Regions from separate parts of the Paraburkholderia sp. EB58 genome, predicted to be linked through region 1. Evidence: riboswitches for the same ligand, from Rfam matches in the RefSeq annotation. Region 1 holds a riboswitch; the other holds the start of a gene.

What was found. Region 1 has a riboswitch for glycine ahead of gcvT (glycine cleavage system aminomethyltransferase GcvT). Riboswitches for the same ligand answer to the same signal wherever they lie in the genome.
Region 2: linked by a shared signal. The riboswitch ahead of P3T40_RS14895 (D-amino acid dehydrogenase) and the one ahead of gcvT (glycine cleavage system aminomethyltransferase GcvT) in region 1 are both predicted to bind glycine.

Annotation. Positions count from the first base shown of each region.
Region 1 is NZ_JBNDMQ010000002.1:344,163-359,621, forward strand. Features, by position in the region: gene P3T40_RS04195 (hypothetical protein) at 1-396, shown strand, start outside; gene P3T40_RS04200 (hypothetical protein) at 412-870, shown strand; gene P3T40_RS04205 (hypothetical protein) at 851-1,090, shown strand; gene P3T40_RS04210 (thiamine pyrophosphate-binding protein) at 1,245-2,951, opposite strand; gene P3T40_RS04215 (L-serine ammonia-lyase) at 3,125-4,513, opposite strand; gene P3T40_RS04220 (alginate lyase family protein) at 4,543-5,685, opposite strand; gene gcvP (aminomethyl-transferring glycine dehydrogenase) at 5,805-8,735, opposite strand; gene gcvH (glycine cleavage system protein GcvH) at 8,811-9,191, opposite strand; gene gcvT (glycine cleavage system aminomethyltransferase GcvT) at 9,258-10,376, opposite strand; glycine riboswitch at 10,460-10,611, opposite strand; glycine riboswitch at 10,660-10,762, opposite strand; gene P3T40_RS04240 (hypothetical protein) at 10,904-11,254, opposite strand; gene P3T40_RS04245 (oxidoreductase) at 11,438-12,490, opposite strand; gene P3T40_RS04250 (UvrD-helicase domain-containing protein) at 12,735-14,819, shown strand; gene P3T40_RS04255 (c-type cytochrome) at 14,961-15,459, opposite strand, start outside.
Region 2 is NZ_JBNDMQ010000009.1:21,398-36,856, reverse strand. Features, by position in the region: gene P3T40_RS14935 (NIPSNAP family protein) at 95-415, shown strand; gene P3T40_RS14930 (DUF3237 domain-containing protein) at 470-964, shown strand; gene P3T40_RS14925 (MFS transporter) at 1,029-2,255, opposite strand; gene P3T40_RS14920 (NADPH-dependent F420 reductase) at 2,259-2,876, opposite strand; gene P3T40_RS14915 (SDR family oxidoreductase) at 2,971-3,726, opposite strand; gene P3T40_RS14910 (nuclear transport factor 2 family protein) at 3,785-4,186, opposite strand; gene P3T40_RS14905 (hypothetical protein) at 4,234-4,413, opposite strand; gene P3T40_RS14900 (LysR substrate-binding domain-containing protein) at 4,477-5,403, opposite strand; glycine riboswitch at 5,736-5,849, shown strand; gene P3T40_RS14895 (D-amino acid dehydrogenase) at 5,891-7,114, shown strand; gene P3T40_RS14890 (MarR family winged helix-turn-helix transcriptional regulator) at 7,240-7,773, shown strand; gene P3T40_RS14885 (MFS transporter) at 7,770-9,053, shown strand; gene speB (agmatinase) at 9,079-10,044, opposite strand; gene P3T40_RS14875 (aldehyde dehydrogenase) at 10,177-11,664, opposite strand; gene P3T40_RS14870 (cupin domain-containing protein) at 11,756-12,307, opposite strand; gene P3T40_RS14865 (hypothetical protein) at 12,752-12,973, shown strand; gene P3T40_RS14860 (gamma-glutamyl-gamma-aminobutyrate hydrolase family protein) at 13,271-14,065, shown strand; gene P3T40_RS14855 (glutamine synthetase family protein) at 14,098-15,432, shown strand.

The sequences.
Region 1 (15,459 bases):
ATCGGCGATCTGCTTGGCGTGCTTGAGGCAGCGGCCGGTGCCATGCTCGGCATTGACTCTGGGGTAGACGATCGAGTTGACGAGGTGACCGAGAATAGCGGTGGTACGGCTACGCAGCTCGGCGATGCACAGCCGTTCGAATACCTGCCAAATACGCCTGATGGCGACTCCTTCGAGATTGCGAAAACGCCAAATGAAGGTGAGCCGGGTACGTGGTACACGAACCCGGGCAGTGGACAAATGCGTATGTTTGGCGGCGATGGCCAGCGTGTTGTTGATTTTGACTTCGATCACGACCACGGTCAGGGTGTTCCTCACGCACATAACTGGGCAGTCGATCCGCTTAGCGGAAAGCTATTGCGCGGACCTGGCCTACCATTTTCCTTGCTACCCTAAATCGGTGGAACCGAAATGAAAGACGCAACTTACACCAACGTGCGGGATTTGGGGAAACTCCCGAGTTTCCACGACGCGGAACTCATTCGGATTGAGCACCGTCCCGATGAACACCAATTGGACCTTGGTTTCAAACGTGTCAACGGTGAAATCGAGTTTCTGCGTTTCCTGCAGGTAAGCGCTCTACGCATCGTAGACTTCGCCGAACAAAACGTCGCGTCCCGAATACTGCTAACGCCAATGCACGTGTTCTCTAACCTCGATGTGTGTTCATTCGTCGGATGGGTCCGCAGCTATGTAGATTCACGACCCGCGCACGTAAGCGAAGAGCAGGCGGAACAGCTCACTCAAGACTTCTTGGAAGGGAAAAAAGCCTTGTTCGCGCTCGAACCTTCATGCGGCGCTGAGATTGTCGTTCTCTGCGAATCAGCATGGCTACTCAGTGAGCGAACCCATGAACACGAAACTGAATGAAAAAGGTGAGAAGAGCAAGGCGATCTGCGAGAGTTGTCGGCAGATCGTGAGTACAACCTTTGCCCGGCGCGATGTGCCCTTTAGTGACGGCAAAGGCGAGGTAAAAGACATCCTTGTTGCAGTCTGCGGTCTGTGCAACCAAGTGGTCGCTGTTCCGGCGCAGTCCATTCCGGCTATTCGGGAAGCGCGCCTGAAGGAAGTGAAGGCCACCAAGGCGTAATGATCTATCAGATTCAGGCGGACGTAATCGAAGCGCGCAAGCCGGCTTTGATGAAGGAGCTCAGCGCCTTGGCCGCGATTTCTGCTTAGCAGCGGACCTTCGTGAGCGCGTTGGGCGGCCGTCGCCGGTAAGAGCGCCCCCTTGCCGCCTATTTCTACTCACCCCGCAGCTTGCGCCCCTGCTCCCGAATCTGCTCCAAGGTCGCGCCAGGCGTGCTGGCTTCCTGCGGCATGCGAATTTCGATCACCGCCGCGCGCTTTGCCGCAAGTGAGCGCTCGAGCGCCGGCAGGAAATCCTCGGTACGCTCCACCGTCTCGCCATGCGCGCCAAACGACCGCGCGAAGGCCGCGAAATCCGGATTGGTGAGACCCGTGCCGTGCACACGGTTCGGATAGTGCCGCTCCTGGTGCATGCGGATCGTGCCAAAGTGGCTGTTGTTCACGACGATGAAAAGCACGTGCAGGTCGTACTGCATCGCCGTCGCCAGCTCTTGAGCAGACATCATGAAGCAGCCGTCGCCGGCCAGTGCTACCACCGCGCGCTGAGGGTAGAGCGACTTCGCTGCAATCGCCGCCGGCACGCCGTAGCCCATCGCGCCGCTGGTCGGCGCGAGCTGCGAGCGGAAATGGCGATACGAGAAATGCCGGTGCAGCCATGTCGCGTAATTGCCCGCGCCATTGGTCACGATCGCGTCGTCCGGCAAGTGCGCGCGCAGTTGCTGGATCACTTCGCCCATCTGCACGTCGCCCGGGATCGGGCGCGGCGTGCGCCAGTCGAGATAGGCGCGATGTGCTTCCTCCACAGCCCCCGCCCACGCCGGCTTTCCTGAAGGAGGTTGCAGGGCCGCGAGAAGCGATGCGAGTTCGGGCATCCCCGAGACGATCGGTAGATCCGCGGAATACACGCGGCCTAATTCCTCCGCGCCCTGATGCACATGGACTAACGTCTGCTTCGTCTTCGGAATATCGAGAAGCGTGTAGCCGCCGGTCGTCGCTTCGCCGAGACGCGGGCCTAACGCGAGCAACAGGTCCGCATCACGGATGCGTTTCGCCAACGCGGGGTTAATGCCGAGACCCACATCGCCTGCGTAATTGGGGTGCTCGTTATCGAGCGTGTCCTGGAAGCGGAACGCCAGGCCAATCGGCAACTGCCAGTTTTCGACGAAGCGCTGCAGATCGGCGCAGGCTTCTGGCGTCCAGCCGCTGCCGCCGGCGATGAGCATCGGCCGCTGGGCGCTTTCCAGCAGTTGCCGCAGTTGCTCCATCTGCGCTGCCGACGGCGACGCCGCCACCCGGTGATAAGCGGGTGCACCCGGCACCACCGGGCATACGTCGCTCAGCACATCTTCCGGCAACGACAGCACAACCGGACCCGGCCGTCCTGAAGTTGCGGTATGGAACGCGTGGCTCAGATATTCGGGAATACGCTTCGGATCGTCGATCTGCGCGACCCACTTGGCCATCTGGCCGAACATGCGTCGATAGTCGATTTCCTGGAAGGCCTCGCGGTCCAGATGCTCACGCGCGCATTGGCCGATCAGCAGGATCATCGGCGTCGAATCCTGGAACGCGGTGTGCACGCCTATCGAGGCGTGCGTCGCGCCGGGGCCGCGCGTGACGAGCGCGACGCCGGGTCGACCGGTGAGCTTGCCGACTGCTTCGGCCATATTGGCCGCGGCAGCTTCGTGCCGGCAGACGACGGTCTCGATGCGTTCGGTCTCATCGTGCAGCGAGTCGAGTACGGCAAGAAAACTCTCGCCGGGAACACAGAACACACGTTCGACACCATGCGTCAGCAGGGCATCGACTACAAGTCGCGCACCAGTGGTGGTGGCGGAAGCGGGAACATTCGGCAGCGGCATTGCGATGAAGCCTCCAGTCGGGTCGGTCGGCTGGTCGGCCAAAGGGTGGCCGACGGGCTTCGACAGCTTACGCCGACTGGGCGGCTGGTGTCACGGGGAAGGCCATGCCGCGGCGCATCAACGGCGGTGTGCCGCAAGGGTGCTGTCAGCAATGCACCTCGTGCCTTATGAGATCAACACTCAACAATATTCACCGCCAAGCCGCCGCGCGAGGTTTCCTTGTACTTGGTCTTCATATCTGCGCCGGTTTCGCGCATGGTCTTGATGACCGAGTCCAGCGAAACATAGTGGCTGCCATCGCCACGCAGCGCCATCCGTGCCGCATTGACCGCCTTCACCGACGCCATCGCGTTACGCTCGATACAAGGAATCTGCACCATGCCGCCCACCGGATCGCAGGTCAGCCCAAGGTTATGTTCCATGCCGATTTCCGCGGCGTTCTCAACCTGCTCCGGTGTGCCGCCCATCACCGCAGCCAACGCGCCCGCAGCCATCGAGCAGGCCACGCCCACTTCGCCCTGGCAGCCCACTTCTGCGCCCGAAATCGACGCATTCAGTTTGTACAGAATGCCAATCGCCGCAGCGGTCATCAGAAAATCGATCACACCCTGCTGGTTCGAACCCGGCATGAAGCGCGTGTAGTAATGCAGTACCGCCGGAATGATCCCAGCAGCGCCGTTAGTCGGCGCGGTGACCACACGTCCACCGGCCGCGTTCTCTTCATTGACGGCAATCGCGTACAGATTGATCCAGTCGACCATCGACAACGGATCGCGCAGCGCCAGTTCCGGATTACCCGACAGCGAGCGATACAACTGCGGCGCGCGCCGCTTCACCTGGAAAGGCCCCGGCAGCGTACCGTCCGCATCCGGATTGCCGATGCCGCAGCCGCGCGCGACACACGACTGCATCACGTCCCAGATCTTCAGCAGGCCCGTGCGTGTCTCCTCTTCGGTATGCCACACGCGCTCGTTTTCCCACATCAACTGCGCAATGCTCTTACCGGTGGCCTTGCACAGCGCCAGCAGTTCATTGCCGCTGCGAAACGGATGCGGCAGTTGATCGACGGCGCTCAGCACCTTGGTATTCGGCGCGCCTGCGGTGACGACAAACCCTCCGCCCACCGACAAATATGTGGATTCGCGCAGCGTCTCACCTTGCGCGTCGAACGCGCGCAGCTTGAGCCCGTTCGGATGCTCGGTAAGCGCCTGACGGTAGAACGAAATGTGATCCTTCTGCACGAACGGCACGGGATGCGTGCCGAGCAGCGCCAAAGAGCGCGAGGTGCGCACCGTTTCCAGCCGCTGCGCAATCGTATCCGGATCGACGGTATCCGGCGCATCGCCCATCAAGCCGAGCATCACGCCGCGATCCGTACCGTGGCCCTTGCCAGTTGCGCCGAGCGAGCCGTACAGATCCACCTTCACCGAAGCCGTGGCCGCAAGCAGTCCGTCGCGCTCGAGCCCCTGGACGAACATCAGCGCCGCGCGCATCGGCCCGACCGTATGCGAACTGGACGGCCCAATGCCGATTTTGAAGAGGTCGAACACACTGACTGCCATTACTGCTCCTGCAAAAGAATGAATCGGGTCTACCGCGCCGGTAGCGGCAGGCACACGGCCAGCCACGCGGGCGGAGTGGGCGCCAGATGCAGCGCGATCGGCGTATAGCGGCCATCGAGCCGCGCAGCCAGGTGAAACAGTTCCGTCGCGTTCTTCGGATCCCACTGACCCGAATAGCCCGGCAAGCCGGCTTCGCGACGCTTTGCATCGAACGGGACGTCCGAATGCACAAATTCTTCATGCGTCTTCGTGCCCAATGCGTAGGGCGTCAACCAGTTGAGTGCGGCTGCCAGCGTCGCACCGTTGCTTCCCTTCTCCGGCAACCAGTTGCGGTTGTGGCGGCGTGCCGCTAGCGCCGCGGTTACCAGCGGCTGTAAGTCGTAGGCCACGTAATGCAGCGCATCGCGTTCCTTGAAATCGATCGTCGAACCGTCCGGCTCGATGTTGTCGCCAATGTGTTCCACAAACAGACGCTGCGCCGCGTTGATCATCTTGCGGTTGTCGAGCGTGAACGCGGCCATTGCAATCAGCTTGATCCGGTGGCTCTGCCAGTTGTTGCGAAACGTGCCGGTCAGCGGGCGCGGCTGCGCGTCGATCTGCGCGATGTAACCGTTTCCGAGTTTTGTCAGGAACGCCATGGACGCGTTACGGGTCTTCACCGGCAACGCGCTCGCGGTCATGTCGTAGGCGAGGATCGAGCCTTCTAACTGGGTTTCGTCGATCGGGTTGAAGCTCGGTTGGTACGTAGTCACCCACGCGTACAGCAGACGGTCGACCAGTTTCAGATAGCGGTCGTCGCTGGTGGCGCGCCAGGCGAGCGCGGCGTCGCGCAACAGGTCGAGATCCTTCTCCGCTTCGACGCTTTGATCGTAAATGCCCTCGTGCGGCAGCGTGCCTTCGGTATGTAGTTTGGACACGGCATGGGCCGGGTCGTTCAGATGCGCTTCCACATTGCTGACAAGTGCCTTGACGCCGGGATCGGCATTGGTGCGTTCGCTCGTCTGCAGCGCAGGCGCTGCACAAAAATTCATCGCTGCGCGGGCGTGCCGCATCGGCAGCATGACGGCGCCGCACACCAGCAGCAGCGTCGCGAGCGGCGTGCCCGCTGCCTGCCAGGACGGCATGCGCCGTGAATAGCTCCGGCTTTCCATCATTAGCACCTTTCGCACCATGCGAAACTCCTTCGTTGGGCTGATTCGGTGTGTGATGTTAGCCGTTCCCGGGCGCGAACGACAGGACCGCGCGCCACCTGTAAGGCGGTGCGCGGTTCGAGACAGTTGCTAAAGCGGCGTTACGCGTAATCCGCGATCGGCACGCAGGAGCAGAACAGATTGCGGTCGCCGTACACGTTGTCGGCACGGCCGACTGGCGGCCAATACTTGTTCGCGATCAGCGACGGCAGCGGATATGCCGCAGTTTCGCGCGCATAAGCATGCTTCCAGTCATCCGCGATCACCACGGCTGCCGTGTGCGGCGCGTGCTTGAGCGGGTTGTCTTCACGATCCGAGCGGCCTTCCTCGACGGCGCGAATTTCCTCGCGGATTGCCGTCATCGCTTCGATGAAGCGGTCGAGTTCTTCCTTCGATTCCGATTCGGTCGGCTCGACCATCAGCGTGCCCGGCACCGGGAAGCTCATGGTCGGCGCGTGGAAGCCGTAGTCGGCGAGACGCTTGGCGACGTCGTCGACGGTAATGCCGCTGGTTTCCTTGATCGGACGCAGATCGAGAATGCACTCGTGCGCGACCAGACCGCCGGGGCCCGAGTACAGCACCGGATAGTGCGGCGCGAGCTTGTTGGCGACGTAGTTGGCGTTGAGGATCGCGGTCTCGGTCGCAGCGGTGAGGTTCTTCGCGCCCATCATCGCGATGTACATCCACGAGATCGGCAGAATCGAAGCGGAACCGTAAGGCGCACCCGACACGGCACCGATACCTTGCGGCGCACGTTCGTAACCCGACGACGTCTGATTCGGCAGGAACTGCGCAAGGTGCGCGCCGACTGCCACCGGACCGACGCCCGGTCCGCCGCCGCCGTGCGGAATGCAGAAGGTCTTGTGAAGATTCAGGTGCGAAACGTCGCCGCCGAACTGCCCCGGTGCACAGAGGCCGACCATCGCGTTCATGTTAGCGCCGTCCACGTAGACCTGGCCGCCGTGCGCATGCACGATTTCGCAGATTTCGCGCACGTTCGCTTCGAACACGCCGTGCGTCGACGGATACGTGATCATGATCGCCGCCAGCTTGTCCGCGTGTTGCGCGGCCTTCGCCTTCAGGTCTTCAATGTCGACGTTGCCTTGGGCATCACATGCCACGACGACCACCTGCATGCCGGCCATCTGTGCCGAAGCCGGGTTCGTGCCGTGTGCCGAAGCGGGGATCAGGCAGACGTTGCGGTGCCCTTCGCCACGCGAGGCGTGGTAAGCGTGGATGATCAACAGGCCCGCGTACTCGCCTTGCGAGCCGGCGTTCGGTTGCAGCGACACAGCCGCGTAACCGGTTGCCGCCACGAGCATCTGCTCGAGCTGATCGATCATTTCGCGGTAGCCGACCGTTTGCTCGGCCGGAGCGAACGGGTGGATCTGACCGAACTCGGGCCACGTGACCGGCAGCATTTCCGAGGTCGCATTCAGCTTCATCGTGCAGGAGCCGAGCGGGATCATCGAGCGGTCGAGCGCCAGGTCCTTGTCGGAGAGGCTGCGCAGGTAGCGCAGCATTTCCGTTTCCGAATGGTGACGGTTGAACACATGGTGCGTGAGGTACGCGCTGGTGCGTTCGAGCGCGGCCGGCACGGTGCTTTCTGCGGGCAGTTCGGCGTCGAGCGCGTCGATTTGCGGCACTTCGCTTACGAACGCCGCTTGCGCGAACACGGCCAGCAGATCGGCCAGATCGCTGCGCTTGGTGGTTTCGTCGATCGAGATGCCGACGCGCGTATCGCTCACACGGCGCAGGTTGATGCGCTTGGCGGTCGCCGCGTCATGCAATGCCTGGGTGCGGGCGCCGGTTTCGAACGTAAGCGTATCGAAGAACGTCTCGTTGACGAGCGTATAGCCGAGCTTTCTCGCGCCCGCTGCGAGCAGCGAGGCGATGCGGTTCACGCGCTGTGCAATCGTCTTCAGGCCATGCGGGCCGTGATAGACCGCGTACATGCTGGCCATGATCGCGAGCAGCGCTTGCGCGGTACACACGTTCGAGGTCGCCTTTTCGCGGCGGATATGCTGTTCGCGCGTTTGCAGCGCGAGACGCAGGGCGGGCTTGCCTTGTGCATCGACGGTCACGCCGACCAGACGGCCCGGCATTTGCCGCTTGAATTCGTCGCGCACGGCGAGGTACGCCGCGTGCGGGCCGCCGAAACCAACCGGCACGCCGAAGCGCTGCGTGTTGCCGACGGCCACGTCCGCGCCCCATTCGCCCGGAGGGGTAAGCACGGTGAGGGCGAGCAGATCGGCGGCGACCACCACATGGCCGCCCGCTGCGTGGATGGCTTCAGCCAGCGCGCGGTAGTCGCGCACGTCGCCGTTCACGCCCGGATATTGCAGCAGCACGCCGAAGGCGTTGGCGCTGGCAGCGCCCGCAGCCGGACCGACCTTCACTTCGATGCCCACCGGCGTGGCGCGTGTCTTCACCACTTCGATGGTTTGCGGCAGCACGTCGTCGGCTACGTAGAACACGTTCGACTTCGGCTTGCCCACGCGTTGCAGCAGCGTCATCGCCTCGGCGGCGGCGGTGGCCTCGTCGAGCAGCGATGCGTTGGAGATGGCGAGGCCCGTCAGGTCGATGATCATCTGCTGGAAGTTCAGCAGCGCTTCGAGACGGCCTTGCGAGATTTCCGGCTGATACGGCGTGTAAGCCGTGTACCACGCGGGGTTTTCGAGCACGTTGCGCAGGATCACCGTCGGGGTGTGCGCGTTGTAATAGCCCTGCCCGATATACGAGCGGAACACCTGGTTCTTGTCCGCCAGTTCGCGCAGCGCGGCGAGTGCTTCGGCTTCGCTCTTCGGTTGCGCGAAGGGGCCGAGCGGCAGCGCTTCGCTGCGGCGGATCGTCTTCGGAATCACGGCGTCGATCAGCGCGGCGCGCGACGCGAAGCCGAGGGCTTCGAGCATCGCTTGCTGGTCGGCCGAATCCGGGCCGATGTGCCGTTCGGCGAAGGCGTCATGCACTTCGAGCGCGGCGAGCGAGAGAGGAGTGCGGTTCATCAGACGATCCGGGTGTTCGAGCTTCATGGGGTGTTCCTGGTGGTGCGGCCGTCCGCGTTCGTCGGACGCCGCACCTGACGGTTAAAGCGGGTTTGAAATAACTTACTCGCCGATGGACTTGCTGTACGCGTCGGCGTCGATCAGGCGTTCTTGCGTTGCGCCCGCTGCCGGCTTGATCTTGAACAGCCAACTGTCATACGGCGCGCTGTTGACGGAGTCCGGCGTGTCGGCCACGGCTGTGTTCGCTTCGATGATTTCGCCCGAAACCGGCGCGTAGATATCGGAAGCGGCTTTCACGGATTCGATGACCGCGACGGTGTCGCCTGCGCTGACGGTCTTGCCCAGTTCCTGGACTTCGAAAAAGACGATGTCGCCGAGCGCTTCTTGCGCGTGGTCGGTGATGCCGACCGTCAGCGTGCCGTCTGCTTCGGTGCGGACCCATTCGTGCGATTCGGTGTATTTCAGATCGGCCGGGATGCTCATCGGATGCTCCTATGCGGTGTGTTCGGGAATGACTTAAAAGTGTGGGCGCGTACGCGACGGTATGGCTTAAGCAGCAAGCACCTTGCCGTTGCGCACGAATGGCAGTTTTACCACGCTTGCGGGAAGGGCTTTATCACGGATTTGCACGTGAACGATATCGCCGGGTTTCACTTCCTTCGGCACGCGGGCGAAGGCGATGGATTCCTGCATGGTCGGCGAGAACGTGCCGCTGGTGATTTCACCGTCGCCGTGCGGCGTGACGACCTTCTGATGGGCGCGCAGCACGCCGCCCGCCTTGCCGTTTTCCTTCTGCAGGATCAGGCCGACGAACGCGCACTGGCAACCGTCCGCTTCGAGCTTCGACTTGCCGACAAAATCGCGCGGCGAAGTCAGATCAACCGTCCAGGCGAGACCGGCGTCCAGCGGCGAGACATTGTCGTCCATGTCCTGGCCGTAGAGGTTCATGCCGGCTTCGAGACGCAACGTGTCGCGCGCACCGAGCCCGGCTGGGCGCACGCCTTGGCGCACCAATGCGTCCCAGAACTCGCAGACGGAAGTGGCCGGCAACACGACTTCAAAACCGTCTTCGCCGGTGTAGCCGGTGCGGGCGATCATCAACTCGCCGAACGGCGTGTTGTCGACGATGGCGGCGTTAAACGGCTTGAGCAGTTCGGTCGAGGTGCGGCTGGACGGCGCGACTTGCCAGACTTTGTCGCGGGCGTTCGGGCCTTGGACTGCGACAATCGCCAGATCGCGGCGCGGCGTGATGGTGAGGCCGTAGTTGCCTTCGGCGTTCAGCTTGCCGAACCAGGCGACGTCTTTTTCGGCGGTGCCGGCATTGACGACCAGACGGAAATGATCTTCGCTGAAGTAATAGACGATCAGATCGTCGATCACGCCGCCGTTCGGGTTTAGTAGGCAGGAGTAGAGCGCGCGGCCCGGCGTCTGCAGTTTGCCGACGTTGTTGGCAATCGCGTGTTCGAAGAAGGCGCGCACGCGCTCGCCTTTGAAATCGACGACGCACATGTGCGACACGTCGAACATGCCGGCGTCGGTACGCACGGCGCGATGTTCGTCGATCTGCGAGCCGTAGTTGACGGGCATGTCCCAGCCGCCGAAATCGACCATACGGGCGTTCAGCGCGCGATGGGTGGCGTTAAGCGGGGTGTGTTTGAGTTCGTTCATCAGGGCCTCAGGCAATCTCGCGAAACAAAAAAGGCCATGCGGCTTGATCCCTCGCGGCCGGAATGCCTGCGAGCGATGCCTTGCATGACCCCTCTGTCCTCGATACCTGAGAGATTGCGCTGCCGTGAGCTTTTGCAAGCCGTCACGGCGAAACGCGCGCCCCTTCGGTGGGCAGCCTGCCTGGCTCGATGACGTTCGATGCCGGTGGCTACTGCCGCTCTCCAGAGTGCGAAAAACCGGTGCCTGATGGAAGCCCGGAACATGCCGGTATCAGACGGGTTCTTCGACGCAGTCGGTCCTTTTGCCTGAGAGTTTGCGGGTGTGCCCCTTCGGCGGCGCGGCCTGCGAAAACAACAGCAGCCAGCGCGCTCTCCCGACGCGTGCGGCGAATGTACGCGAGGCCCGGAGGCTTGTCAAATGGAGGCTTCGGAGGAAGGCGGGGTGGTGCAATGCACACCGCGCACGCCAAAAAAAAGCGCGAGGAGCGACCCCCGCGCTTGTACCGAGACGGCAGATTGCTGAGAGGATTACTCGCCGATCGCGTGAGCTGCGCCGTCGAGTTCCTGATTCAGCACGCGCTGTTCGTCACCGGACAGGCCGCCGCCATGTTGTGCAGCCATGTCGTGCGCTTCCTGACGGATCACGTCGAGGCGATGATGCAGTGCGCCACCTTGCGGGGGCGGATATGCGCCTGCGTTGACGTGAGCGTCGATGCGGCGGCTCAGGTTGTCGGCACGGCCGTCAACCTGCCTGAGACGCTGTACGGCAATTTCGTGTGCGTCCGGATGCGGTGCCGGTGCTTGCGGCTGCGTCACCACGCAGGCCGCCAGCGAAGAAACCAGCGCGCAGCCAGCCAGCGCACGGATGAAACGTTGCATACCAACTCCTTGTCGTCGTCTTTTCTTGATCGATGGTCAGATCGATACCGGATAGCAACGGCCAAGCCGTGCCACCCGATGACCTGAACTCAGCAACATATTGTAACGGAGCGTTCCTTTCGGAACTGTTGCCAGAGGTTACCGTCATGTAAGCCGAGATTTAAGGTGACTTGCGCGGCGATCTCAACGAATGCGTTCGAACGGCAGACGCTGGCCTTCCTCTTCGCTGCGCGCGGCCAGTTCGATGATCGTCATGACGTCGACGGCGTCCTGCGGGCTAACCGGGAAGCGGTCGCCATCCAGGATCGTGGCGGCGAGGGCCTGATAGAAGCCGACGTAGTCACCGTCGCGAGTGGGCAAAGTGCGCTCGACTTCCTGATTGTTGGCGTCCAGTACGCGCAGGAGGCCAGCCGCGTTGCCGCCACCGAAACCGGCGTCACCCGGCCGCAGACCGGCCTTCAATTGATCTTCCTGGGTGTCCAGTTCGCGTTTGACGTAGCTGCCGCGCGTGCCGTCCATTGCGAAGCGCGGCGGCGCCAGCGCGGTGAGAGCGCTGGCGTGCAGCACGACTTCGAGGCCCTCATAGCCAAGTTGCAGATGCACGTAATCAGGCGCGCCGCCCCCGTCGCGATACGTCTTGACGGTGGCCGACACGGTGACCGGGGTGCCGAAAAGCGCGAGCGCCTGGTCGATCAGATGCGGCCCGAGATCGAACAGCAGGCCGCCGCCACGCGACGCTTCCTCGCGCCAGCGCGGCCGCACATCGGGACGGAAGCGGTCGAAGTGCGATTCGTAGTGGGTGACGCGGCCCAACTCGCCGCTCGCGAGCAGATCGCGGACGGTGAGGAAATCGCCGTCCCAGCGACGGTTGTGAAACGGCGCGAAGGTGAGGCGGCGCGCCAGTGCCAGATTGGCGAGCGTCATGGCCTCTGTGGCCGTCAGCGTGACCGGCTTGTCGACCACCACGTGTTTGCCCGCTTCGAGCGTGCGTTTGGCCAGTTCGAAGTGGGTGTCGTTCGGCGTCGCGATCACGACGCACTGGATGTCGTCGAGGGCAAGGAGAGCCTCGAGATCGGGCACGACGGTGGCGCGCGGATAGTCGGCGCTGGCCTGCTCGGCCTTGCTGGTGGCAATCGCTGCGACGGTGGCCCGGCCGCAATGTTCGATCACCGGTGCATGGAAGGTTGCGCCAGCGAAACCGTAACCCATCAATCCTGTTTTCAGCGGTGCAGACATGTGAGTTTCCTGCAAAAAAGGCGCGCCGCTTTGCCACCGCGGCGGCGGCGCGCGGCCTCTAATTGTGGCATGTCCCGCGCGGCGCTTGTTCCCGCAGCTCGGTTGGCAATTTAGGGCGGCACGCGGCGCGGCGCTCGCGAGGGCGGTGCGGGCTTCGTGTTAACATCGCTCCTCTCGCGCGAATCGGCTCAGCCGACCTGCCGCCGCACTTCCCCTCTCAACCGTAAGACCCCATCCACAGACGATGTCCGCAGGCCTGAACCCCGCCCAAAACGAAGCGGTGCGCTATCTCGATGGTCCCTGTCTCGTGCTTGCCGGCGCGGGCAGTGGCAAGACGCGCGTGATTACGCAAAAGATTGCGCACCTGATCGAAGTCAAAGGCTTCGAGCCGCGCCATATCGCCGCCGTGACCTTCACGAACAAGGCGGCGGCGGAAATGCGCGAGCGTGTCGGCAAGCTGCTCGAAGGCAAGACGCTGACCACGCCCGGCAAGGAAGGCCGCAAGGTGCCGGTCAATCAGTTGACGGTGTGTACCTTCCACTCGCTCGGCGTGCAGATCCTGCGTCAGGAGGCTGAGCACGTCGGCCTGAAGCCGCAGTTCTCGATCATGGATTCGGACGACTGCTTCGGCATGATCCAGGAACAGGTCGGCTCGACGGATAAGGGGTTCATCCGCAAGATCCAGTCGATCATCTCGCTGTGGAAGAACGGCATGATCATGCCCGAAGAGGCGATTGCGATTGCCGCCAATGAGGATGAACATCAGGCGGCAATCGTCTACCGTAATTACGTGGCGACGCTGCACGCGTATCAGGCGGTGGATTTTGACGATCTGATCCGCGTGCCCGCCGAGCTCTTCGCGAAGAACGAGCAGGTGCGCGAGCGCTGGCAAAACAAACTGCGCTATCTGCTGATCGACGAGTATCAGGACACGAATGCGTGCCAGTACGAACTCGTGAAGCTGCTCGCCGGGCCGCGCGCGGCATTCACGGCGGTGGGCGACGACGACCAGGCCATCTACGGCTGGCGCGGTGCGACGCTCGAGAACCTGGGCCAGCTCAGCAAGGACTTCCCGAAGCTGCATCTGATCAAGCTCGAGCAAAACTACCGGTCGACGGTGCGCATCCTGACCGCCGCGAACAACGTGATTGCGAACAACCCGAAGCTGTTCGAGAAGAAGCTGTGGTCCGAGCACGGTATGGGCGACACGATCACCGTGACCGGCTGCAATGACGAAGAGCACGAAGCCGAATCCGTCGTGTTCCGATTGTCCGCGCACAAGTTCGAGCGGCGCGCGCAGTTCCGCGACTACGCGATCCTGTACCGCGGCAATTTCCAGGCGCGCATCTTCGAACAGGTGCTGCGGCGCGAGCGGATTCCATATGTGCTGTCGGGCGGCCAGTCGTTCTTCGACAAGGCCGAGATCAAGGATATCTGCGCGTATCTGCGCCTGATCGCCAATGCCGACGACGATCCTGCGTTCATTCGCGCGATCACCACGCCGCGGCGTGGTGTGGGCAATACGACGCTCGAAGCGCTCGGGTCGTTCGCGGGTCAGGCGAAGGTGTCGCTGTTCGAGGCGGTGTATATGGGCGGCATCGAGGCGCGGTTGTCGGCGCGTCAGGTTGAGCCGCTGCGCACCTTCTGCGATTTCATGCAGCGCCTGACCGACCGCGCGGACAAGGATCCCGCCTCCGAGGTGCTCAACGACCTGATGGACGCGATCCACTACGAGGCCTACCTGTACGACGCGTTCGACGAGCGCCAGGCGCAGTCGAAATGGCAGAACGTGCTGGAGTTTATCGAGTGGTTGAAGCGCAAGGGCACCAAGCCTGAGCCGGCGGCGGGGTCCGAGGTCACTGGCTATGACAACGCCGATGGTCTCGCGGATACCGGCAAGAACCTGCTCGGCCTGATCCAGACGGTCGCGCTGATGTCGATGCTCGAAGGCAAGGAAGAAGATCCGGATGCGGTGCGGCTTTCGACGGTGCATGCGTCGAAGGGACTCGAGTATCCGCACGTGTTTCTGGTGGGCGTCGAGGAAGGCATCATGCCGCACCGCGGCGGCTCGGACGACGCGCCGATCGACGACGCGCGCATCGAAGAAGAACGCCGGCTGATGTACGTGGCGATTACGCGCGCGCAGCGCAGTCTGCACCTGAACTGGTGCAAGAAGAGGAAGCGCGCGCGGGAGACGGTAGTGTGCGAGCCGTCGCGATTTATTCCCGAAATGGGTTTGGACGAGGCACCGCCGCCGACGGCGGAAGAGGCACCGATGTCGCCGAAGGATCGGCTCGCGAGTTTGAAGGCGTTGTTGCAGAAGCCTTGATTGGTGGCTGGGCTTGGCGTTACGCCTTTGCCGCCGCCTGCTGGCCTATCGCCCGTTATTAGCACGTAAAAAATCCCTGCCCGTGTTGCCACGGTGCAGGGATTTTTGTTTTCCAGCTACGAAATGAAGCGGGGTTGGTGTTTATTTCGCCGCGCTGACCATGTAATCGACGGCGGCCTTCACGTCCGCATCCGACGCGTTCGACCCGCCCTTGGGCGGCATCGCGCCCTTGCCGTGCAGTGCGTAGTTGTAAATCGTGTCCATCGGATCCTTGAGGCGCGGCGCCCAGGCGGTCTTGTCGCCGAACTTCGGCGCGTTGAGCACGCCGGCGGCGTGGCACGTCTGGCAAACCTGCTCGTAGAGCGCCTTGCCGGCCTGCGCGCTGTCGGCGCTCGGCGTGGCGCCGGCGGGCGGGGCTTCCGGTGCGCTGGCGATGGCGGCAAGCGCGGCCGCAGCCTGGGAAGCCGCCGCGCCTGCGTCTGCTGCGGCACCCGATGCGGGTGCTGCCGCTGCGGCTGCGCCCGAAGCGGCTTGCGCCGCGGTCGGCACCGGCGGCTCGGCGAAATTGCCGCCCGAATTGTTCGCCATGTAGACGACGGCGCGGGCAATCTCGTAGTCGCTGTAGTCGTCCGGACTGGTG
Region 2 (15,459 bases), on a different contig from region 1:
GCATAGCGCTCCCTCTGGCCGTCACACATGTTTTATCCGGTCCAAAGAAATGGGTATTTATTTAGTTATCCATTATATTTTCACGGAACTAGACATGCTTTACGAAATCCGCACTTATACATTCAAGCCGCTGCGCGGCGCCGATTGGCTCGCGTTGTACCAGAGTGAAGGCTTGTCCTTGCAGCAGGAATTTCTCGGCGAGCTGATCGGCTTCTTCACGACCGAGATAGGCGATATCAGCCAGATCGTGCATATCTGGTCTTATAAGAGCCTCGACGATCGGATCGAACGCCGCGACCGCATGGCCGCCGACAGTCGCTGGCAGGACTTCGGCCGCAAGGTGAAAGCGCTTGATATCCTCGTCAGCATGGAGTCGAGGATCATGCGTCCCACAGAGTTTTCGCCGCTGAAGTAGCCGCCCTGAAGGCCTAACTGTAACGGCATGCACACAACTTTCAAGGTGAATACGATGTCCACTCCTGCTTTCGATGAGCTTCCCGCACCGCTACAAAGTGTGCAAACGCGCCCGCTGTTCGTGATGCGCCTCGATGTCAAACCCATCGTGATGGTCGGCGCGACGCCCGGCCCGTTTCGACGCATCGGGATCGTGCCGTCGGGCACGTTCGCCGGTGAGCGCCTGTCCGGCAACGTGCTGGATGGCGGCAGCGACTGGCAGACCGTGCGCAGCGATGGCAGCACCACGCTCGATGTGCGCCTGATCCTGCAGACCGATGACGGCACGAACATCACGATGGCCTACCGCGGTATTCGCCACGGCGCGACTGACGTGATCCAGCGGTTGGAAAGAGGCGAAGAAATCGACCCGGCCAGCTATTACTTCCGCATTAATCCGATCTTCGAAGCACCCGTCGGCAAGTATGAATGGCTGAACCGGGTGATAGCAGTGGGTACGGGCCACCGGTTTGCGTACGGCCCGGTCTACAGTGTGTTTGAGGTCCTTTGAGCAGTGGAACCGGCTGCCAGGTCGAGAAGATCAGACGCCCCGCTACTCCTGCGTTGAAATGTCCTCATGCTCGACGCCGCGAAGCCAACACCAGCACCAGTATCAGCGATCCGACTTCGAACAGTGCACCGACATAGCCAAGACTGTCGGTATTACTCAATGTGAGTGTGACCGAGCCAATGCCCGCACCGAGCGAAAAGCCCAGATACATGAACGACGCGTTCAGCGACAAAGCGATAGGCGCCGCCTTCAGGCCGGCCAGTCCGATCAACCTGGCTTGTTGCGGTGGATAGAAGCTCCAGGCCGAAACGCCCCACAGAACGATGGCCACACAAACGGGAAGTGTTGCTGCGGCCGGCGACAGGAAATGCGCGCAGACCGAAAGCGTGACAAAAGCGAGGGTCAGCACCGACAGCGCGGTAATATGGACCGCTCGCGGGCCATACCGATCGCTGAACACGCCACCGAGCGCAACGCCGACCGCAGCCGAAAGCCCCCAGATGAGCAAAATCACGCTGACCTGCGGCGCAGAGACAGTGGTGGCATTTTTAAGGTATGGAGCCAGGTACGTGTAGACCGTGTAGGCGCCAATCGCCCACAGTGTGGTGGTCGTGAGAGCATGAGCCACGGCGGGTTGCCGGACCACGGCGAGGCGCTCGCGAAGCGTGGCGGTATGCAGTCCAACGCCGATATGAGCCGGCAGTCCGAATTTCAGCGCGCCCGTTGCCAGCGCGGAAAGCGCCGCGACGCCCACAAAGGTCATCCGCCAGCCGAGCCGTTCGCCAATCAACGCACCGATCGGCACGCCGACCGCGATGGCGATCGTAATTCCGCCGTTGACGATCGCCAGCGCCCGCCCTCTGCGCTCAGGCGTGACGAGGGCGCTCGCGAGCGCATTCGCGCCGGGCACATAGAGGCCTGCGGCCAACGCAAGCAAGATGCGCGCACCGGCTAGAGTCCAAAAGCTATGTGCGCTCGCGGCCACGAGGTTGGCGACGGCAAATGCACCCAGGGAAAAAATCAACAGGCGCCGCCGGTCTATCCCGCCTAGTGCTGCAGTGAGAACGGGGGAGCTCACCGCATAAGCGAGTGCAAAGATTGTGACCAGTTGTCCGGCAGTGGAAACCTTGATAGCCAGATCGGCAGCGATTGTCGGCAGCAATCCCGCGATCATGAAACCCTCAGTTCCGACAGCAAATGTTCCAAGCGCTAGCCAATAGAGGGCGCCAGGGGCCTTTCCGGTTGCGACAGGAGCGGCTGAGTGGGTCGGCGCCTCGATAGATTGGGTCATTGGTCACCCGGCGTTGAAAGCATGAAAACTGATCGTGCGGCCGTAGCCTGAGTCCATTGCAAGACGCACGGCGAACATGCCCATCACCTCGGCGTAAAGTGCCATCGAGAGCGCACCGCCATTGATCGGCTCGAATCCGAGTTCCGTCGCGAGGCGCGACACTACTTCTTTCGCGTTATCGTCGTCCGAGCTGACGAATACACTGGTCTTGCCTGACGTACCCGGCTCGCGAATGACGTTGGACCAGATCGACGTAAACGCGCTCACCACGGTGGCCTCGGGCAGTGCCGTTGCAATGCGCTCAGCGGAACTTGGCAGGCCATCCCGTCCGACGCTGCCCGATACGGATACTGCTACCACGATGCCTTGATAACCGTTCAAGAAGGCGGCCGCCTCCTCGATCGACGCCGCCGGTACGACGACGAATACGATATCGCTGGCGAGAAAGTCCTCCTTCGACGCTTCCGTCACGCCGAGCGCGTCGATCAACCTGAGCGCCGACGTGCTGCCAGGCTGCGCCCCGCGCAGCCGTAGCGAGTGGCGCGTCCTGCGGCTGAGCGCCGTGGCGATCGCGCCGCCCATGTCGCCGGTGCCGAGTATCGAGATCTTCAGCTCGTTCATTTACGTTTCTCCAGCAGCCTTCTTTGGCTTCATTCTATTAAATAAGCAATGCTTAATTTCTATGGCTAACCGCGGTCCCTTAAAATCCGTTAGCTCACCCCGAGAACACTTCCACCATTTGTGCGTTAAAGCCGTGCACAAAATCATGCTCACCCGGACCGGGGTTGCCGCGGAACAGCTTGGCGCCTTCGACCAGAACCTCGCTCGAGTCGGTCCCGAGAACGGCGATGGTTTCATCGATATACACATCCAGCGGCATAGCCTGCTCGGCTTCGCGGCTGTTCATCAGATCGGTGCGCACCCACGGCGGCGCGATTTCGAGTACACGCACGGTGGTATCGCGCAGCATGAAGCGTTGCGACATGACGTACGAGTGCAACGCCGCCTTGGTCGACGAATACACCGCCGTCACGGCCAGCGGCACGAACGCCAGTACCGAACTGGTATAGGCGACCACGGCATCGTTCTTCGTCTTGAGATGGTCGATCAGCGCGGACGTCATACGGATCGGCCCCATCAGGTTGGTCGTGATGGTGGAGACCATCAGCGCATCGTCGACCCGGCCGGCGGAAGTGTCCGGCTGCATGATGCCCGCGTTATTGATCACCACATTGAGATCGGGATAGTCCTTGATCAGCTGTGCCGCTACTCGCTCGATGCCTGCGGCATCGGTAATGTCCAGCTCGATGGCCGCCATGCCGGGGTTTGCGGCCACCACCTCGTCGAGATGACTACGCCGGCGTCCGGCGATGATCACCTTGTTGCCACGCTGGTGCAGTGCCTCGGCCAGTCCACGGCCAATGCCCGAACCGCCGCCCGTAATAAAGATCGTGTTTCCGCTGAGTTTCATGACGGAGTCCTTAGTGATATTGCAAGGGTTAGTGTTACGGAAATGAATGCGTTAGTGCTTAACCTGGGAACCGGTCGCCGAACATCGGCAGGCCGCTTACGGATTGCGCCTGAGTTGCTTCGTCTTGCAGCACGTCCCAGTGTTCGGCGAGCTTGCCGTCTTCAAAGCGTACGACGTCCGCTGCGATCCACGCGGCTGGTCTGCCGTTTCCCGAGAAGCGGCCGTGTGCGATCACGTAGTCGCCTTCGGCCACAATGAGCTGGTTCTCGTAGCGCAACGTGTGGGGCGCCGAGCGGATCAGTGCAAACAGGCCTTCACGTCCCGGCGCAATATGCGCGCTATGCTGAATGTAGCGATCCGACCAGAAGCGTTCGGCAGCCGCATAGTCGCGCTTGTTGAAAAGCGTATCGAATGCCTCGAGGACGAGGGCCTTGTTCTGTTCCGGTGTCGTTTTGCTCATGTCAGTCTCGATGAAAGTGAATGAATCAAATCGCCGCTCGATGTTGGTCAAGCATTGGCGAGGCGGAGCGCGGGATAGTCGGAATAGCCTTGCGGACCCGACCCATACACCGTGTGCCAGTCGAACTCGGCCAGCGGCGCACCCGTGGCAAGCCGTTCCACCAGATCTGGGTTGGCAATATAGGGGCGCCCGAACGCCAACTTGTCGGCAAGCCCGGCCTCGATCAACCGGTTGCGTCATGAAGGGAAAGATAACAGTGCGCCGCCAACGGCGGTAGCCATCCGTTTCTGCTATGTCTTATGTATGGGATGCATAGATGGCGAGGCGGCGTACTGTCCGCGCCTGAATTCGGCCATAAGATGCTCGACAACCGCGCGTCCCGCGGCGCGGGTTGCCCGGCCCATTGGAAAGTACGCGTGCACAGGGATGTCGGCGGTCTTCCAGTCGACCAGCAGCCTGACGAGCGAGCCCTCATCCAGTTCGCGGCGGCAAGCCCATTCGCTGGTCGAAGTGATGCCGATTCCCGCCGCCGCAGCAGCGACCGCGCCCTCATTCTCGTCGGTCGAGAAAATCGCTTCCAGATCGACCACCACCTCCTCGCCCGCACGCGCAAACCTCCATCCGGCGGGGACCACTGACGCCGGTCCGCCAACGATGCGATGTTGTGTCAACTCATCAGGCGTTACCGGCGCGCCGTGGCGTTCAATGTAGTCAGGCGACGCGACGATCACACGCTGAATCTGCGTGATCAGCGTGGCCGTGGCGCTTGAATCCACGAGACGCCCGAGGCGGATGGCGACATCCACCGCGTCCTTGACGAGATCCTGCGGGCGGTCGCCCAGCAACACGTGTAGCCGCAGTTCCGGATGACGCGCCAGAAAAGGCGCGACACGCGGGATGACGTGGCGGATCGCGATGCTGCTCGGCATGCTCATGCGCAAAATGCCGCGCAGTTCGCTGCCTTCGCGCACGCTCTGCTCCGCATCTTCGAGCGCCATGAGGATCGGATCGAGACGCGACAAAAACTCGGCGCCCGCATCAGTCAGCACGACCGCGCGCGTTGTACGCGTGAGCAGGCGCGCACCGAGGTCGCTCTCCAGGTCGGCGATGATGCGCGACACCTGCGATTGCGACAGCCCGAATTCGCGCGAAGCCGCCGAGAAACTGCCGAGCCGCGCGACGCGCGTGTAGAGCTTGAGGGAGAGGATGTCCTTCACGGTGGCCGATGGTTGGATTTGGGCGGGCGAACCTGAGCAAGGTTATACGATTGATGCGTAATCTGCAAATAAGCGGCGAGTAAAGCCACGGTCGCGCAGTCGCCTGACAGCGCCGCAGCGGCCCGGCACACGCGCTTCGAACGTGTCGTTAGACGGGAGAAACGCGCGAGGAAAAAAGCGCAACCACGAAAAAAACGCTTGCCGGATTTATTGCCAACAGCTACCGTTACGCCGTTCTACACGCTGTCGCGGGAGAGACTGTCACGCAGCAATGCGCTGACGGCGCCGACGGAGCAACCGCCCCGGAAACTCTCAGGCACAAGGACCGCCCAGCCGGAACATCTGGAGAGCGGCGCTTTACGCGCCCACCGAAGGGGATTTCCGCCCACCCGGCAACGGGATGCGCGCAGAAAGAAACTCTCAGGTACATGGACAGATGGGGCATGGAAGCCGGAAACGGCCCTGCTCACTCACTCTGGACCATGACATGTCACGCATCGCCATTATTGGCGCCGGCATTACCGGCGTCACGACTGCTTACGCCCTCGCGCAACGCGGCTTCAACGTTACGGTGTTTGAACGCCACCGCTATGCCGCGATGGAAACTTCATTCGCCAACGGCGGCCAGTTGTCGGTCAGCAACGCCGAGGTCTGGAACAGCACCGCCACGATCGTCAAAGGCCTCCGCTGGATGCTGACTCGCGATGCGCCGTTGCTGCTCAATCCGCTGCCGAGCTGGCACAAGTACTCGTGGATGGGCGAATTTCTGCGGCAAATACCGAACTATCGTGCGAACACCATCGAAACCGTGCGGCTGGCGATTGCCGCGCGCGCGCATCTGTTTTCGATTGCAGCGCGCGAGCAGATTGATTTCGATCTGGAAACGCGCGGCATTCTGCATGTCTACAAGACTCGCAAGGAATTCGATGCGGCCGCGAAGGTGAATACGCTGCTGAACGAAGGCGGACTCGATCGCAACCCGGTAAGCGTGGCCGAAATCCGCCAAATCGAGCCGGCGCTCGACGGCACCTTTCACGGCGGCTTTTTCACGCCATCCGATTCGACCGGCGACATCCACAAGTTCACGCGCGGCCTCGCGCAGGCGTGCGAGCGTCACGGCGTCGAATTCCGCTACGACACGGAGATCAACTCGATCACACGCGACCCCGCCGGAACCTTCAGCGTCGCCGCGACGCAAGCGGGCGAGCCTTTTCAGCAGACGTTTGCGCAGATCGTCGTCTGCGCCGGGGTCAAGAGCCGCGCATTTGCATCGATGCTCGGCGACCGCGTCAACATCTACCCCGTCAAAGGCTACTCGATCACCGTCTGCCTCGATGACGCCGCGAGCCAGCAAGGCGCGCCCTGGGTCAGCCTGCTCGACGACAGCGCGAAGATCGTCACGAGCCGCCTTGGCACCGACCGTTTTCGCGTGGCCGGCACGGCCGAAATCAACGGCTTCAATCGCGATATCCGCGCCGAGCGGATTGCTCCGCTCACTGAATGGACGCGCCGCTGTTTTCCACAGGTGAATACGTCACGCGTCATCCCGTGGGCCGGTTTGCGTCCGATGCTGCCCAGCATGTTGCCGAAGGTCGGCAAAGGCCGCTTGCCCGGCGTGTTCTATAACACGGGACACGGACATCTTGGCTGGACGCTTTCAGCGGCGACCGCGGCGGGCGTGGCCGATGTAATTGCGGCGACACGCGCATAGCGGGCTTAAGCGGCGGTCTTAAGCGGTGGCTTCAAGCTGCGCCGGCGCGTCAAAAATAAATTTGCATCGTCGCCTAGATATGTGCATCATGCATATATGCAGACTGCACACATTGAGACATAGCCATGACGCAGCGCACAGAAAACCTGCTCGGCGTGCTCGCCCTGCTGGTGACAGATGAGATGAACGCGCAGAACACCGTGGCCGCGCTCGCTGGCGCCACGGCGCGCGCGATGCTCAATGCAGTCGGCCAATACCCGGATTCGTCTATTGAAGTGTTGCGCGATGCAGTCGATCTATCGCATCCGGCGGCAGTCCGCGCGGTGGCGGGTCTCGTTGAGGCGGGTCTGATCGAGAAGAAGCCCGGTGCCGACAAACGCGCCGTGGCGCTCGCTTTGACTGCCGCAGGCCGGCGCGAAGCGAAGCGCATGCAGACGGCGCGCGAACGTATGCTGCAGCGCGTGGTGGGCCGACTCGATGACGACGAGCGCGCCGTGTTTGAAGACCTGTTGATCAAGATTCTCTGGCATGAAACCCGCGACCCCGCGCATGCGATGCAGTTATGTCGCTTGTGCGACGACGGCCCCTGCCTCAAAGCAGGCTGCCCGGTTGAATGCCGCGAACAGGGCTTGCCGATGCCCGAGCGGAGCGACTCATGACTTCCGCCACGCCCGTGCGCTGGCATGCGATTGGTGCGCTGACCGCCGTGTCCGCGCTGGCGCAGATCGGTCAGTTCGGGATGGGCTTTATGGTGTTGCCGGTTTGGCTGGCGCATCACGGCCTCGATGCGCCGCGCGCCGGTTTGTTTTCCGCTGCGCAGTGGGCCGGCATGGTGGCGGGACTGCTGGCGGCGCCTCATCTGGCAGAGCGAATCGGCGCAAAGGCGACCGTTACGCTAGGGCTTGCCGCGAGTATCGGCGCGTTCGCGACCATAGGCTGGCTTGCGTGGCCCTGGTGGCTGATCCCCGGCATGCTGACCGGACTCGGCATCGGCCTGCGCTGGATTGCCAATGAAACCTGGCTTTATCGCCTCGTGCCCGCGCAAGCGAGCGGCCGGGTAGTCGGTATTCATGAAGCGCTGATCGCGGCGGCCGGCGTGATCGGGCCCGCGCTCTCTGCTTGGTATGCAGTCGACGGCGTGATCACTTTTGTCGCGGGGGCCGCGTTCACGTTCGCCGCTGCGATTCCGCTATGGCTGACCGCTTCCGACCCGAGCGGCCGTACCGCTTCACGCTCCTCAGGCTATTTCCAGCCGGATCAGCACGTTCTAACTACGGCGCAAGGACAGAAGCAAACGTCGCAACCTCAATTGTCCGCCCGGCGCTCCGCTGTCAACCGTACCAGGGCCACCAAGGCCACGGCAATCGGCCCGCTTGTCTGTCTCGGCATGGTCGTGGTGGCGTTCGGTGGTCTTGGCGATGGCGCGCTCTACGGTCTCTTTCCGCTATTTGCAGAGGGACGTGGGCTCAATCCGACGCAAACAGCGACCCTGCTCACCTGCTTCGGTATCGGAGGAATGGCGCTGCAGTTTCCTGTTGGCTGGTTCGCCCAGCGCGCCAGTCTCGCTGCCGCGGTCGTCGTCTGCGCTGCAACAAGCGCCCTCGCAGTCGTTTCGTTTGCGTTGGCCGCGCCCGCGTCGTGGCTACTATCTGCAAGCGCAGTGTTGCTTGGCGGAATGAATAGCGCATTTATCACGCTGGGGATGTTTTCCGCCGCAAGCGGTGACAAAGCCGCGTTGACGCGCAACATGCGGCTGGTTTCGCTAACCTTCACGATCAGCTCGATTGCTGGCCCGTTGTTCGCCGGCTTCGCAATGAATGCACTCGGCAGCGACATGCTGATGTGGCAACTCGCGCTCGCAAGTGGCGCGCTCGCCATCTATACGCTTGGCCTGCTCGAAGGCCGGCGTCAGCCTCGCGAAGCGTCCTCCGCGAGCTAACGCCGGTTGCACCGCTTCTACAACATCAACGCGTGCCGGCTACCTTGCGCTGCCGCCAAAGGCACAGCACATCGCACGCAATGTGCGCCGCTGCGATCGCTGTGATCTCGCTATGGTCATAGGCGGGGGCCACTTCGACGACGTCCGCGCCAATCAGGTTCACGCCACCCAGGCCACGCACGATGGCGAGCCCTTGAGCGGACGACAAGCCACCGGCCACCGGTGTGCCCGTGCCCGGCGCAAAGGCCGGATCGAGGCAATCTATATCGAAGGTCAGATACGTGGGACGTTCGCCGACAATCGACATGATCCGCTCCACCGCCGCCCGCGTGCCGTGCTCGTGCACCCACGCGGCATCGAGGATGTTGATGCCCATGAAGTCGTCGTTCCACGTGCGAATGCCGATCTGCACGGACGTCTTCGGATCGATCAGGCCGTCCTTCACCGCCTTGTAGAACATCGACCCATGGTTCAGGCTGTCTGGACTGTCGTCGGCCCAGGTATCGCAGTGGGCGTCGAAATGGATCAGCGACAACGGCTTGCCATACTTCTCGGCGTGGGCGATCAGCAATGGATACGTGATGTAGTGATCGCCGCCCAACGTCAGCATCTTCGCATCCGATCGCAGAATCGTGCGGGCATGCTCGACGATGGCCGGTTTGATGGTCATCGGATTGTGCGCATCGAACCAGCAGTCGCCGTAATCGGTCACGGCAAGATCGTCGAACGGGTTGAAACCCCACGGATAGGGATGCAACTCGGATAACTGCACGCTAGCCGCCCGCACCGCGGCTGGACCAAGACGCGCGCCGGAGCGAAAGGTGGTCGCCAGATCGAGCGGCACACCGGAGACGACCACGTCGGCCCCGGCAAGTTCGCGCGTGTACTTGCGTCGCATAAACGACAGCACGCCCGCGTAGGTATTTTCGATCGAGGATCCGTAGAGGGACGGACGGCGGATTGCACCGTCGCCATAGAGGAGTTCAGTCATGGGATGACCTGATAAAACATGCCGGCAACACGCGCGGTTTTCCTGAGGTTGTGCGCGTATCGCCCGGCTTCGGATTCATTGGGAACGCGACGGTGCTTCAGTTGCGCACCGCCACGCTGGCTTGCGAATCCTTTAGCGCAGCCGCACCAGCGTAGACTTCAGCTCGGTGTACTTCTCCAGTGCGTGCAACGACTTGTCACGGCCGTTGCCCGATTGCTTGTAGCCGCCGAACGGGAAGTTCATATCACCCCCTTCGTCGTAGCAGTTGACCCATACCGTACCCGCCCGCAAGCTGCGCGCCATTTCATGAGCGGTGGTGAGGTTGGAGGTCCAGACTGCGGCGGCGAGACCGTATTCGCTGTCGTTGGCAATCCTGATGGCTTCTTCAGCTGTGTCGAACGTGATCACCGACAGCACCGGTCCGAAGATTTCTTCACGCGCAATTTTAGCATCCACCTGAGTGTCGAAGATGGTCGGCTCGATATAGTAGCCACCGCTCTCCTGCTTCACGCGAGCGCCGCCGAGCAGCAGCTTCGATTCCGCACGACCCGCCTCGATATAGCTCAGCACGCGGTCCAGTTGCACCTGATCGACAATCGCGCCCATCGAGGTCTTCGGGTCGAGCGGATTGCCCGGCGTATAACTGCGCGCAGCGGCGATCAGCTTGTCGAGGAACGCATCCTTGATGTCGCGATGCACGAGCAGGCGCGAACCCGCCGTGCACATCTCGCCCATGTTGTAGAAGATCGCGCCCGCAGCAGCATTCGCGGCGCGGTCGAGGTCGGCACAGTCGGGCATCACGATGTTCGGCGACTTGCCGCCGAGTTCGAGCCACACGCGCTTCAGATTCGATTGACCCGCATACTGCATGATCAGCTTGCCGACGTTGGTCGAGCCGGTGAAGGCCAAACAATCGACGTCGGGATGCAACGCGAGCAGTTTGCCCGGTTCGCCCGCGCCTGGCACGACGTTGAACACGCCCGCCGGAATACCTGCCTCATGCGCGAGTTGCGCGATACGAATCGCCGTCAGCGGTGACTTCTCGGAAGGTTTTAGCACGACGCTATTACCCGCAGCCAGCGCTGGGCCGAACTTCCACGACGCCATCAGGATCGGGAAATTCCACGGCACCACCGCCGCCACCACGCCGATCGGCTCACGCGTGACGAGCCCTACCAGATGATGGTCGGCCGGCGCTACTTCGCCGCCGATCTTGTCGATCGCTTCAGCAAACCATTCGACGCAATAGGCCGCGCCCGGCACGTCCACCGAAGTCGTATCGCCGATCGGCTTGCCAGCGTCGAGCGTCTCGAGCAACGATAGCTCGTCCAGATGCTCGCGCAGCAGGCCGGCCCAGCGCAGCAGTATCGCTTTACGTTTGCGCGGATTCAGCCCGGACCACACACCCGAGTCGAAGGCGTGGCGTGCCGCGGCGACCGCTGCGTTCACGTCCTCAGCGGCGCTATCGGCCACCTTGACGAGCAGCTTGCCATCGATCGGGCTCAGGCAATCGAAGGTGCGCCCGCTCGACGCGTGGCGATATTCGCCGTCGATAAACGCGCGGCCTTCGATTGAAAGCGTTGCAGCCTTGTCTTGCCAGTAAGCCAGAGTCTTTTCCATCAGGATGCCTCAATGTTATGCGTTCGACGTCCAACGTGAGGACCGCCCTTGCAGCCATCACGCGCGTCGCAACGATGTTGACGCGGAATGTCTAGAAGCTCGGTGGGGAATTCGCCGAGACGATTTCGCAGACGTGTTCCGCGCTGGGATTGCGAAAACGGTGCGGCAGGCGGCTTTCGAAGTAGTAGCTGTCACCAGGGTCGAGCAGCCACGTGGCACCGTCCACAGTCAATTCCATCTGACCGCTGACGATCACGCCGCCCTCGTGTCCTGTATGCACCAGCATTTCCGGACCTGTGTCCGCGAGCGGCTGATAGACCTCGCGCAGGATGCCCATGTTGCGGTCTTTCACGCCCGCACCGGCGAGATAGAACTCGATCGACTCGTTGCCGAGATTCGGCATGTCGGCGCGGCGCGACACCACAGAGCGGTCCGCTTCGACCTCGAACGTAAAGAACTCGGCGAGGCTCATGGGGATGCATTCGAGCAGCTTCTTCAGCGACCCGACCGAGGGACTCACGCGATTTTGTTCGATCAACGAAATGGTGCCGTTAGTGACCCCTGCCCGCTTGGCCAGCTCGCGCTGAGACAGGCCATTCTTCTTACGGATGTACTGCAAGCGGGTCGCTACTTCGATGGACATCGCTGCACTCTCAGAGTGGATGAACCGGTTTAAGAAACAGGCAGGGACCAGGCAAGGGTCGTGCATGACACTCGCGAGTGTTGAATATTCTAATCACTTTAACGCCGCCGCTGCTGGGGAAAACCCTGCGAGCAATTCGAAATACTGAGTATCGCAACGAGCATACCCAACCCACGGGTTTCGGCCTATTGCCTCGGGTAAGCCCTGATAAAGTTTGTATAAAAATGATTTGACGGCAATTTTGGCTCGTATATGCTGGTTCACAGGCGATCGTCATGCCCACGTCACAGACGCTCAACCGAGTGTATTGCGACGCAGCGAACCGGGTTTATTCTGGTTCGCGAGGATACCCGGCGATCATCCCGCGTCACGTTTCTTTAAACGCACGGTGCGTTTCCTGGGCGAGGCGTTCAATACTTTCAACGTCGCTAGTCGAGTGTAATCGTGAGAGTCCGAGGCCCTTTGGTTAGGTGGGAACGCAGTCAGGCGAGATGTCTTCGTCCTGAAGGCGCCATCGCCGACGGCAGCAACGGCAGCCTTGCGTTTCGCCGCTTCCTGTCCGTCTTCACGATCCTGTCCCGCCGTTCCGTCCGACGTCACAATTCCGTCTCTGCGCGCGCTTTCATAGCCGTGCGCACGGACGAGGTTGCTTCGCTGCTGCCGTAGCGCCTCCCTCCCTTTACCGTTCGGTTCACCTGTTGCCTGAGCGCGCCTTAGTTGGCGTGTGCGCTTATGCACGCGCTGTTTCGCCTGTTGCCTGCGCATGCCTCATCAGTCGCGCCAGATAACAGGCTGAATCGAACGGTCTCCCTGATAGCAACGCGCGGCATGGTCCGCTAACGACCTCCGCCTGCACTTCTGGTGGCTTTGCGCCCTGCGCACGGCTGCGGAATCGTGCCGCGCCTGTTTTAACGTTGTTCATGCCGCATCCCGCGGGTAACAAACACGTCCATTCAATTAGTCATGCGAACCAGACCTCTGGTCGGCGTCACGGCCGACAGAACGATGATGGGAGTGCACCCGTCGCACACGGTCGGCGAGAAGTACATCGCCGCTGTCGTCGAAGGCTCACAGGCGTTGGCGATGCTGCTGCCCGCGCTCGGCAACCGTCAGGCCACCGCCGAGATTCTTGAGGCGGTCGACGGATTGCTGTTTACCGGTAGCTATTCGAATGTCGAACCGCACCACTATGGCGGCCACGCCAGTGCGCCCGGCACGCTGCACGATGCCGCACGCGATTCGACGACGCTGCCGCTGCTCATCGCGGCGATCGACGCCGGTGTGCCCGTCCTCGCCGTCTGTCGCGGCTTTCAGGAAATGAACGTGGTGTTTGGCGGGACGCTGCATCAAAGCGTTCACGCGGTGGCTGGCTTCAACGACCACCGTGAGAACAAGGAAGACGAACTGGACGTGCAATACGCACCGTCGCATTCAATCGCTCTGACACGAGACGGCTTGCTGCAGCGCCTCGCAGCGGGGGCGAACGAGGCGCGGGTGAATTCCTTGCATGGACAAGGCGTCGAGCGGCTGGGCAACGGCCTCGTGGCCGAAGCCACTGCGCCGGACGGATTGATCGAAGCGGTGAGCGTCAAGGATGCGCGCGCCTTCGCTCTGGGTGTGCAGTGGCACCCCGAGTGGAAGCACGCGAGCGACGCGCTGTCCACCGCGATCTTCCGGGCGTTCGGCGATGCATGCCGCGATCGAATGCGCACCAGGGCCGGCCACGGCGCGGCATCCACCGCCGCCACGCACGCCTGAGCCGGTCCGCGCAAAAAACCGAGAGAACAATCATGCAAGACATCGACGAATTTCTGAAGCAACACCGCATCACCGAGATCGAAGCAATCATTCCCGACATGGCCGGGATCGCACGCGGCAAGATCATTCCGCGCAGCAAGTTCGAATCCGGCGAATCCATGCGCCTGCCGCAAGCGGTGATGATCCAGACCGTCACGGGGGATTATCCGGAAGACGGAACGCTCACCGGCGTCACCGATCCGGACATGGTCTGCGTTCCCGATGCATCAACCATTCGCCTGATCCCATGGGCAGTCGATCCCACCGCGCAGGTGATTCACGATTGCGTGCACTTCGACGGTACGCCGGTTGCCATCTCGCCGCGCCGGGTGCTACGTCAGGTGCTCGAACTGTACAAGGCCCGTGGCTGGAAACCGGTTATCGCGCCGGAACTCGAGTTCTACCTGGTCGACATGAACAAGGACCCGGATCTGCCGCTGCAACCGCCGATCGGCCGGACCGGGCGTCCGGAGACGGGCCGCCAGGCGTACTCGATCGAAGCGGTCAACGAATTCGATCCGCTGTTCGAAGACATCTACGAGTACTGCGACATTCAGGAGCTCGAAGTCGACACGCTGATTCACGAAGTCGGCGCGGCGCAGATGGAAATCAACTTCATGCACGGTGATCCGCTCAAGCTCGCGGACAGCGTGTTCCTGTTCAAGCGCACCGTGCGCGAGGCTGCGCTGCGTCACAAAATGTATGCGACGTTCATGGCCAAGCCGATGGAAAACGAGCCGGGCTCGGCGATGCACATGCATCAGAGCCTCATCGACGAGGAAAGCGGGCACAACCTGTTCACCGGCCCTGACGGCAAGCCCACACAACTGTTCGACGGCTATATCGCGGGCCTGCAAAAATACACGCCGGCGTTGATGCCGATTTTCGCACCGTACATCAACTCGTACCGTCGGCTGTCTCGCTTCATGGCGGCACCGATCAATGTGGCATGGGGTTACGACAACCGCACGGTGGGCTTCCGGATTCCGCATTCCGGACCGGCTGCGCGCCGCATCGAAAACCGCATTCCGGGCGTCGACTGCAATCCGTACCTCGCGATTGCCGCCACGCTCGCGGCCGGCTACCTCGGCATGACGCAAGGTCTGCGCCCCACCGAACCGCTGATCAGCGACGGCTACGAACTGCCCTACCAATTACCACGCAATCTCGAAGAGGGTTTGACGCTGATGGGCGCGTGCGAACCGATCGCCGAAGTGCTCGGCGAGAAATTCGTCAAGGCCTATCTGGCACTGAAGGAAACCGAATACGAAGCGTTCTTCCGCGTGATCAGTTCGTGGGAACGCCGGCATTTGCTGCTCCACGTTTAAGACGCGCCCAGGCAAAGAGAACAACTG